Regions from separate parts of the Streptomyces sp. NPDC048142 genome, predicted to be linked through region 1. Evidence: riboswitches for the same ligand, from Rfam matches in the RefSeq annotation. Region 1 holds a riboswitch; the other holds the start of a gene.
The links. A riboswitch is a leader RNA that binds a small molecule or an ion and turns the genes downstream of it on or off. The one in region 1 is predicted to bind S-adenosylmethionine.
Positions count from the first base shown of each region.

Region 2: another riboswitch for S-adenosylmethionine. It lies ahead of thrC (threonine synthase); the one in region 1 lies ahead of ACGF2Y_RS28010 (aminotransferase class V-fold PLP-dependent enzyme).

Region 1 covers NZ_JBIDBC010000027.1:89,027-94,195, forward strand. Annotated here, with positions in the region: gene ACGF2Y_RS28000 (rhomboid family intramembrane serine protease) at 1-564, shown strand, start outside; gene ACGF2Y_RS28005 (Lrp/AsnC family transcriptional regulator) at 561-842, shown strand; gene ACGF2Y_RS28010 (aminotransferase class V-fold PLP-dependent enzyme) at 907-2,298, opposite strand; SAM riboswitch class IV at 2,506-2,623, opposite strand; gene trpD (anthranilate phosphoribosyltransferase) at 2,730-3,794, opposite strand; gene ACGF2Y_RS28020 (cytochrome bc complex cytochrome b subunit) at 3,917-5,169, opposite strand, start outside.
Region 2 covers NZ_JBIDBC010000012.1:21,140-26,308, forward strand. Annotated here, with positions in the region: gene ACGF2Y_RS17390 (trehalose-6-phosphate synthase) at 1-642, opposite strand, end outside; gene ACGF2Y_RS17395 (glucosyl-3-phosphoglycerate synthase) at 708-1,658, opposite strand; SAM riboswitch class I at 1,812-1,939, shown strand; gene thrC (threonine synthase) at 1,958-3,322, shown strand; gene ACGF2Y_RS17405 (MoaD/ThiS family protein) at 3,356-3,634, shown strand; gene ACGF2Y_RS17410 (cold-shock protein) at 4,080-4,286, shown strand; gene groL (chaperonin GroEL) at 4,655-5,169, shown strand, end outside.

The DNA.
Region 1 (5,169 bases):
GCCGCTTACTTCGAGCGGTGGGGGGTGATCCCCGCCGAGCTGTGGGAGGGCTCCGCACCTGCGCTGATCACCCCGTTCACCGCGCTGTTCGTGCACGGCAGCTGGCTGCACCTGCTGGGGAACCTGCTGTTCCTGTACGTGTTCGGCGCGATGGCCGAGGAACGCATGGGCCGGGTGCGGTTCGCCCTGTTCTATGTGGGCTGCGGCTATGTGGCGCTGGCCTGCTACGCGGCGGCGCACGCGGACTCCGGGCAGACGCTGGTCGGGGCGTCGGGGGCGATCTCCGCGGTGCTCGGCGCGTTCCTCCACCTCTTCCCCAGGGCCCGGGTGACCAGCCTGTTCCCGTTCCTCTTCTTCCTGCCGCTGCGCTTCCCCGCCTGGATCGTGCTGGTCTTCTGGTTCGCCCTCCAGTGGGCGGCGGCGCAGGGGGCGGGCAGCGGGCCCGGGGTGGCGTATCTGGCGCATGTGGCCGGGTTCGCCGTCGGATTCCTCTACGCCTGGGGGCGTTACCGGGGTGGGACTAGAGTGAAGGTTCCAGCCACCGAGGGAGACAGCCAGCCGTGATCACCGCGATCGTGCTCATCAAGACCAGCGTGGACCGGATTCCGGAGATCGCCGAGGCCATCGCCGCGCTGGACAGCGTCAGCGAGGTCTTCTCCGTCACCGGCACCTACGACCTGATCGCCATGGTCCGGGTCGCCAGGCACGACGACCTCGCCGATGTCATCCCCGGCCGGATCAGCAAGATCCCGGGCGTCGAGGGCACCGACACCCACGTGGCGTTCCGTACATACTCCCAGCACGACCTGGAAGCGGCCTTCGCCATCGGCCTCGACGCGTAGGCGCACCGGCGACGCACCCCGGCCGGGGACAGGCAGCGCGCCTGTCCCCGGCCGGGGTGTTTCATCAGAACGTGTCTCGGACCCGGGCCGCTTCGCCGCGGTCCGGGACGCAGCGGCCGTCCTCGGTGCGGTAGTTCCACCGGGCGCCCTCCCGGACCAGCTCGGTGACCGCGCGCAGGAACCGTTCGATGTGCTCGTCGGGCGTACCGGCGCCGAAGCTGACGCGGATCGCGTTGAGGGACTCCTCGCCCGGCCCGGCCTCCGGCGCGCCGCACTCGCCCGGGTCCTGCGGGTCGCTGCCGAGCAGGGTGCGCACCAGCGGGTGAGCGCAGAAGAGGCCGTCGCGCACGCCGATGCCGTATTCGGCGGAGAGGGCGGCGGCGAAGTGCGAGCTGTTCCAGCCGCGCACCACGAAGGAGATGACCCCGACCCGGGGCGCGTCGTCGCCGAACAGCGAGAGCACCCGCACCTCGGGCACCTGGGCGAGCCCTTCGCGGACCCGGCCCACGAGCTCCTGCTCCCGGGCGACCAGGCCCTCGAAGCCCGCCTCGGTCAGGGCCTTGCAGGCGGAGGCGATGGAGTAGACGCCGATGACGTTGGGCGAACCGGCCTCGTGCCGGGCGGCCGTGGTGTGCCAGTCGACGTCCACGCCGCCGTCGGGACGCCGGGCGACCTTGCGGGAAGCGCCGCCGCCGGCGAGGTACGGCTCGGCCGCCCGGAGCCAGTCGGCGCGGCCGGCCAGGACCCCGGAGCCGAAGGGCGCGTACAGCTTGTGGCCGGAGAACGCGACCCAGTCGACGTCCAGTCCGGCGATGTCCACGGGGTGGTGCGGGGCGAGCTGGGCGGCGTCCAGGACGATGCGGGCGCCGTGCGCGTGGGCGGCGGCGGCCAGTTCCTTCACCGGCCACAGCTCTCCGGTCACGTTGGAGGCGCCGGTGACACAGACGAGGGCGGGGCCGTAGGGGTCGCGGTCGGCCAGCGCCCGTTCCAGGGTCTCGACGGCCTGGCCCGGGGTGCGGGGCGCGTCGAGGTAGGTGACCTGGGCGTCGCGCCAGGGCAGCAGGGAGGCGTGGTGCTCGGTCTCGTACACGAAGACCTGACAGCCGGCGGGGATCGCGGCGGCCAGCAGGTTGAGGGAGTCGGTCGTGGAGCGGGTGAAGACCACCTGGTCCTCGGCGCGGCAGCCGAGGAACTCCGCGACCGTACGACGGCTGTTCTCGAAGAGGTCGGTGGAGAGCTGCGAGAGGTAGCCGGCGCCGCGGTGGACGCTGCCGTAGTACGGGGCGTACGCGGCGACGTCGTCCCAGACCCGCTGGAGGGCCGGTGCGCTGGCGGCGTAGTCGAGCGCGGCGTAGGCGACCTCACCGCCGGTGACGAGCGGGACGGTGACGTTCTGCCCCAGAACGGGCAGCGGGGTACAAACCGACGGGTCGAGGACAGCGGTGGGGACAGACATGGCGAACTCCCGTAACAGCCAGGCGAAGGGGGGCCCGGGGGGCACCCCCGGATAAGCACAGTCGGCGCCGGCGGGTACGCGGCAGCGCGGACGAGGAAGGAAAAGAGTGTGCTGAAGGGGGGCGTTTCGCCCTAACGCATTCGCTTGCTCACAAGAGGCTCCCTGGAGACCAGGACCCCGGGGGCCGGCATCCGCCGGATGCCGAGGGGTCCGCGCTTGCCGCAGACCTCGCTGCCTACGGCCTGGTCCTCACCCGGGGCACCCCGCCACGGACGGAGGGTTGCCGGACAGCGGGCCGGGGCCGTAGTCGCTGTCACTCATGACCTGCGCAGCATCCTGCCATACGTACGCACACGCGCAAGGGCGCGGTCCGGCATCCGGACCGCGCCCTGCCGCACACCGTGCGCCCCGAAGGTGCCGCTGGGCCGTGCTCAGGCGTTGCTGGCCGCGATCCAGCGCTCCAGCGCGCGCTTGGCCGCACCGGAGTCGACGGCCTCGGCCGCGACCACGATCTTCGCCGCGAGCTGCTCGGTCAGCGTGCCGGGCCCCGGGTCCAGGGCGACCAGGGCCGCCGCCGAGTTGAGCAGCACCGCCTCGCGCACCGCGCCGCCCTCGCCGTCCAGCAGGCGGCGGGCCACATCGGCGTTGTACGAGGCGTCGGCGCCGCGCAGCGCCTCGACGGGGACGATGGCCAGCCCGACGTCGCGCGGGTCGAAGGGCTCCTCGCGGACCGCGCCGTCGCGGACCACCCAGACCCGGGAGGTGGCGGTGGTGGTCAGCTCGTCGAGGCCGTCGTCGCCGCGGAAGACCAGCGCGGAGTTGCCCCGGTCGGCGAGCACGCCCGCGACGATGGGAGCCATCCGGGCGTCGGCGACGCCGACCGCCTGCGCGCGGACCTGGGCCGGGTTGGTGAGGGGGCCCAGGATGTTGAACGTGGTCTGTGCGCCGAGTTCCTTGCGGGCCTTGGCGGCGTACCGCAGGGCGGGGTGGAACTTCACGGCGAAGCAGAAGGTGATGCCCGCCTGTTCGGCGACCTCGACGACCCGCTGCGGGGTCAGCTCCAGGTTGACGCCCAGCTTCTCCAGTACGTCGGATGAGCCGCTCGCGGAGGAGGCGGCCCGGTTGCCGTGCTTGACGACCTTCGCGCCGGTGCCCGCGATGACGATCGCGGACATGGTGGAGATGTTGACCGTCTTGGCGAGGTCGCCACCGGTGCCGACGATGTCGACGGTGCGGCCGGGCACCTCGATGGTGTTGGCGTGGGCGTACATCGCGCGGACCAGTCCGGTGACCTCGTCGACGGTCTCGCCCTTGGCCCGCAGCGCGACGGCGAACCCGGCGATCTGCGCGTCGGTGGCCTCGCCGCTCATGATGCGGTCCATGGCCCAGGCGGTCTCCTCGGAGCTGAGGTTCTCGCCGCGCAGCAGGGGGTTCAGGATGCCGGGCCAGGAACGGTCCGCCACGCTGTCGCCGCCGTTCGGGGTCACAACGTTCATGGTCCGCTCCAGGGTCCACAGCCGGTCAGGAAGATGGCTCCACCCTATCCAGCCGGGAGGACCGCGAAGAGCCCCGTCCATCGAATGGACGGGGCTCTCACGGTGGCGATCAGGTCAGGCGATCAGTGGTGACTGTGGCTCTCGCTGATCTCCTTGTACTCCTCGGGGGTGGCCTTGGGGATCTGGTTCCCCTCGGCGAAGTACCCCTTGCTGAGCTTGGCGCGCAGCTTCTGCACCGGGGAGATCTTGCGCTTGACGCCGTTCTCGTCGACCGCCGGGCCGAGTTCGAGCGGCTGGTACTGCTCGTGCGCGGTGAGCGTGTGCAGCTGCTCGGGGCTGAGCGGCTCGTGGATCTCGACGAACTCACCGTGCGGCAGGCGCTTGATGATGCCGGTCTCGCGACCGTGCAGCACCTTCTCCCGGTCACGGCGCTGGAGGCCGAGGCAGATCCGCTTGGTGACGATGAACGCGATGACCGGTCCGGCGAAGAAGAAGATCCGGACGAACCAGGTGATCGAGTTGATCGACAGGTGGAAGTGCGTGGCCCACAGGTCGTTTCCACCGCCGACGAGACCGATGAAGTACGCCGTGATCCAGGCGACGCCGAAGCCCGTACGGGTCGGGGCGTTGCGCGGGCGGTCCAGGATGTGGTGCTCGCGCTTGTCGCCGGTGATCCAGGACTCGATGAACGGGTACACCGCGATCGCGGTGAGGACCACACCGAAGCCGACCAGCGGGATGAACACGCCCAGGGCGAGCGTGTGGCCCCACAGGTTGATCTCCCAGCCCGGCATCACACGGACCAGCCCCTCGGCGAAGCCCATGTACCAGTCGGGCTGGGCGCCGGTGGACACCTGGTCGACGCGGTACGGACCGAGCGCCCAGATCGGGTTGATCGTGGCGATGGCCGAGATGGCCGCGATGATGCCGAAGACGAGGAAGAAGAACCCTCCGGCCTTCGCCATGTACACGGGCAGCAGCGGCATGCCGACGACGTTCTTGTTGGTCCGGCCGGGACCCGCGAACTGCGTGTGCTTGTGGTAGAAGACCAGGATCAGGTGCGCCACCAGCAGGCCGAGCATGATGCCCGGCAGCAGCAGGATGTGGATCGAGTAGAACCGGGCCACGAAGTCGTGGCCGGGGAACTCGCCGCCGAACAGGAACATCGAGATGTACGTGCCGACGATCGGCACGGACAGGATCGCGCCCTGGGTGAAGCGGACACCCGTACCGGAGAGCAGGTCGTCCGGGAGGGAGTAGCCGGTGAACCCGGTGAACATGCCGAGCACGAACAGCAGGAAGCCGAAGAGCCAGTTGATCTCGCGCGGCTTGCGGAAGGCGCCCGTGAAGAAGACGCGCATCATGTGCACGAACA
Region 2 (5,169 bases), on a different contig from region 1:
CCAGCGCCGGGTCAGGAACGCGGCCCGGTCCGCGCCGAGGATGCCGCGCAGCAACTGCTCCGCGATGTCGTCGGGCAGCAGCCGGAAGTAGTCGACGGGCGCCCACGGGGTGTGCGAGAAGTGGCCGATCCTGAGATCCGGGCGCAGCTCTCGGAGCATCCCGGGGACCAGGGCCAGGTGGTAGTCCTGGACGAGGACCGCTGCCCCGGGGCCCGCCTCCTCGGCGAGCGCCCGCGAGAAGGCACGGTTGTACGTCTCGTAGGAGGCCCACCGGCGGCGGAACTCGGCGTCGAAGACCGGCTCGACGGGCGTCTGGTAGAGCAGGTGGTGGACGAACCACAGCACCGAGTTCGCGATGCCGTTGTACGCGTCGGCGTGGATCCCGGCGTCGATGTCGAGCATCCGCACACCCGCCTCGCCGACCCCGCGCCGGACCGCCTCGCGGTCGCCGTCGCCGAGGGCCGCGCAGACCCACAGCTTGTCCTCGACGGCGCTCAGCCCGGAGACGAGACCGCCCCCGCCGCGCTTGGCGTCGAGCGTCCCGTCCTCGCCGAGCGTGTACGAGACGGGGCCCCGGTTGGACGCGACGAGGACCTGGGCGGTGGCGGTGGTGGCGGCGGTTTCGGCGTGCTCGGAGACCATGTAGCGGAACCTAGCCCGTTCGGGAAGCCGTCAAACGCCTCCGGGGTCCCCGCGCTCCGCCGCTCCTACGCCGCGTGGCGCTCCGCGTACTCCGCGATCTCCCGCATCGGCGGCCGTTCCTCGGTGTCCACCGCATGGGTGCGGGGCACGAAGCCGTCCTCGCCGCGTTCGAACTGGGTCAGCGCGGGCCGCACCAGATGGCCCCGGGAGAGCCGCAGCTGCGCCGTGCGGTAGATCGCCGCCGCCATCCGGCCCAGCGCCTGCCCGTCCTGGTGACGGTGCTTGCGCACACCGACGTCGACCTGGCCCAGCGCGTCCAGGCCCACCGTGTGCAGCGCGTCCACCAGCAGGCCCAGCTCCACTCCGTAACCGACCGGGAACGGCAGCCGCTCCAGCAGGGACCGCCGCACCGCGTACTCGCCGCCCAGCGGCTGCACGAATCCGGCCAGCTGCGGCCAGTGCAGATTGAGCAGCGGGCGTGCCACCAGTTCGGTGACCCGGCCGCCCTGGCCTGCGGTGTCGCCGAACGGGCGGTCGTACATCGCCTTGACGAACTGGACGGCCGGGTCGGTGAGCAGCGGCCCGACCGTCCCCGAGACGAAGTCCGCCGAGAAGTCCTTGAGGTCGGCGTCCACGAAGCAGACGATCTCGCCGCTGGTCACCAGGAGCGACCGCCACAGCACCTCGCCCTTGCCGGGCAGGGCCGGGATCCGGGGCAGGATCGCGTCCCGGTGCACCACCCGGGCGCCCGCCGCCCGTGCCACGGCGGCGGTGGCGTCGGTCGAGCCGGAGTCGATCACCACGAGTTCGTCGACGAGCCGGACCTTCTCCATCAGCTCCCGGCGGATCGTCGACACGATCGCCCCGACCGTGGCCTCCTCGTTCAGCGCGGGCAGCACCACGCTCACGGACGTGCCGCGCGGATCGGCGTCCCGGGCGTCGGTGAGCCGGTTCAGCGGGCGGTCGCCGGACGACCAGGAACGCCTGGTCAGCCAGCGTTCCACCTCTTCGAGCACGGTCGGCACTCCCTGTATGTGATCCATCTCGCGGTTCGGACGACTATCTCAACGGTCCGATGCTTCGGTTACAGTCTTGAACAACGCGTATGGCCGTCGCATGTCGGGGTCGGATCGCGCATAAACGCCTGGATCGAAGATCCAGTGCCATAGAGCTCATCCAGAGGGACTGAGGGAACGGCCCGTTGAAGTCCCGGCAACCCTCCCGCCGACCGCGAGGTCACGGTGGGGAAGGTGCCAATTCCGTCTTGTGGCGAAATGCGTCGCAAGGAAGATGAGGAGAAAGGGCCTCCGCCATCATGGCTGTTCCGACCGTTGCAGGTAACACCGCTTCTTCGGACGCGGGTAACACCGCTTCTTCCTCCGCCCGGGCTTCTGCCTCGGCTTCCGCCCCGGTTTCCGCCTCGGCCGTTGATCTCGGTCCCGCCGCAGCGCTTTCCTGCCGCGAGTGCGGCGAGCGTTTCGAGCTCGGTCCCCTTTTCGCCTGTGCGTCCTGTTTCGGGCCGCTGGAAGTGGCCTACGACCTGCCCACCGGCTCCCCGGAGGAGCTGAGGAAGCGCATCGAGGCCGGCCCGGACAACATCTGGCGTTACGCCCCGCTGCTGCCGGTGCCCGCCGACGTCGCGGAGAAGCCCAACATCAACCCCGGCTTCACCAAGCTCGTCAAGGCCGACAACCTGGCCCGTGAGCTGGGCGTCACCGGCGGCCTGTACGTGAAGGACGACTCCGGCAACCCGACGCACTCCTTCAAGGACCGCGTCGTCGCGATCGCCGTCGAGGCCGCCCGCGCCTTCGGTTTCACCACCCTCTCCTGCTCCTCCACGGGCAATCTGGCCGGAGCCGTCGGCGCCGCCGCCGCCCGCGCCGGGCTGCGCTCCTGCGTGTTCATCCCGCACGACCTGGAGCAGGGCAAGGTCGTCATGGCCGCGGTGTACGGCGGTGAGCTGGTCGGCATCGAGGGCAACTACGACGACGTCAACCGCTTCTGCTCCGAGCTCATCGGCGACCCGCTCGGCGAGGGCTGGGGCTTCGTCAACGTCAACCTCCGCCCGTACTACGGCGAGGGCTCCAAGACGCTGGCGTACGAGATCTGCGAGCAGCTCGGCTGGCGGCTGCCCGACCAGATCGTCATCCCGATCGCGTCCGGCTCCCAGCTCACGAAGATCGACAAGGGCTTCCAGGAGCTGATCAAGCTCGGACTCGTCGAGGACAGGCCGTACAGGATCTTCGGCGCCCAGGCCGAGGGCTGCTCCCCGGTCTCCGCCGCCTTCAAGGCCGGTCACGACGTCGTACGGCCCCAGAAGCCGAACACCATCGCCAAGTCGCTGGCCATCGGCAACCCGGCGGACGGCCCGTACGTCCTGGACATCGCCCGCCGCACCGGCGGCGCGGTGGAGGACGTGAACGACGAGCAGGTCGTCGACGCGATCAAGCTGCTGGCCCGTACCGAGGGCATCTTCGGCGAGACGGCGGGCGGTGTGACGCTCGGCGTGACGAAGAAGCTGATCGAGGCGGGTGTCATCGACCCGACGCTCACCACGGTCGTCCTGAACACCGGCGACGGGCTCAAGACGCTCGACGCGGTCGCCGCGACCTCGCAGGCCACGGCCACCATCAAGCCGAGCCTGGACGCGTTCCGCACCGCGGGCCTCGCCTCCGCCTGACCACCCCAAGAACGAAGGAAGAAGGGCACCACCATGAGCGTCAAGGTCCGCATCCCCACCATCCTCCGTACGTACACGGGCGGCCAGGCCGAGGTCCCGGCGGAGGGCGCCAGGCTCTCCGAGGTCATCGAGTCCCTGGAGAAGGACCACCCGGGCATCGCGGCCCGCGTCCTGGACGACCAGGGCAAGCTGCGCCGCTTCGTCAACGTGTACGTCAACGACGACGACGTGCGCTTCGAGGGCGGCCTGGACGCGGCCACGCCGGACGGCGCGGGCGTCTCGATCATCCCCGCGGTCGCCGGCGGCTGCTGAACCGCCCGGGGCCGCTCCGCGGCGGCCCCCACCGCACCTCTGTGTGACCACAGTTGCCCCCTCCGCGAGAGAAGCGGAGGGGGCAATTCTGCATGGTTGAGCACGGTACAGTTGGGGAAGCCCCACCCGCTGCCCGTGCCGCCCGCATATGAGAATGCGCCCGGTTCCGATAAGAAGCAGCCAAAGTGCGCGAACCTCTTGTGGCATAAGTGCCCTTTGCCTGGCCCGACTTGCCCGTAATCTCAGCAAACCCGCATATTCGCGTGTTCTTCTGCGTCGAGAATTCTCGTCCGATTGACCTGTTGCAGAGGGCAGTTGGGCGGATACATTCGGCCGCGGTCGACGCGCTGCGGCGCCGCGCACCCCTCTCCTGTCGGGGGGTGAGTTCCGACCCGGGGCCGCGAAGTGCGGTCCCGTGCAAGGGCCAGTAATAGGGGAGTTAGGCATGGCTCAGGGCACCGTCAAGTGGTTCAACGCGGAGAAGGGGTACGGCTTCATCGCGGTCGACGGTGGTGCGGATGTTTTCGTCCACTACAGCGCGATCCAGATGGACGGGTACCGCACCCTCGAAGAGGGTCAGCGAGTTGAATTCGAGATCTCGCAGGGCCAGAAGGGGCCCCAGGCCGACATGGTCAAGCTCGCCGTCGGCTGAGCTCGGCGCGGTCGTCCGACGGCACTACGCACGCACGCAGGGCCCGGCCCCCGGATCAGGGGATCGGGCCCTGCGTGCGTCCGGGCGACCCCGGCCGGGGAGCGCGCCGCTGTCCACGTCCGAGGCGCGCCGCTGTCCGCATCCGGGGCGCGCCGCTGTCCACATCCGACCGGGGACGCTTGCACTCGCAGGGGTCGAGTGCTAATCATTGGCGTTAGCACTCTCCAGGTGAGAGTGACAGAAACTTGGACCGGGCCGGTGAGGCCCGCAGGTGTGGTGGGGCAAGGAACCACCACGCAGGCAGGCCGTCCGTCGCGGGCGCCTCTCGGTCCGGAGAAATCCACCCCTGTCCGGGAGGACCACTTCACATGGCCAAGATCATCGCGTTCGACGAGGAGGCACGGCGCGGTCTCGAGCGCGGGATGAACCAGCTCGCCGACGCCGTCAAGGTCACCCTCGGCCCCAAGGGCCGTAACGTCGTCCTCGAGAAGAAGTGGGGCGCGCCCACGATCACCAACGATGGTGTTTCCATCGCCAAGGAGATCGAGCTCGAGGACCCGTACGAGAAGATCGGTGCGGAGCTGGTCAAGGAGGTCGCCAAGAAGACGGACGACGTCGCCGGCGACGGTACGACCACCGCCACCGTTCTGGCTCAGGCTCTCGTCCGCGAGGGTCTGCGCAACGTCGCCGCAGGCGCCAACCCGATGGCCCTCAAGCGGGGCATCGAGAAGGCCGTCGAGGCCGTCTCCGCCGCTCTGCTGGAGCAGGCCAAGGACGTGGAGACCAAGGAGCAGATCGCTTCGACCGCCTCCATCTCCGCCGCCGACACCGAGATCGGCGCCAAGATCGCCGAGGCGATGGACAAGGTCGGCAAGGAAGGCGT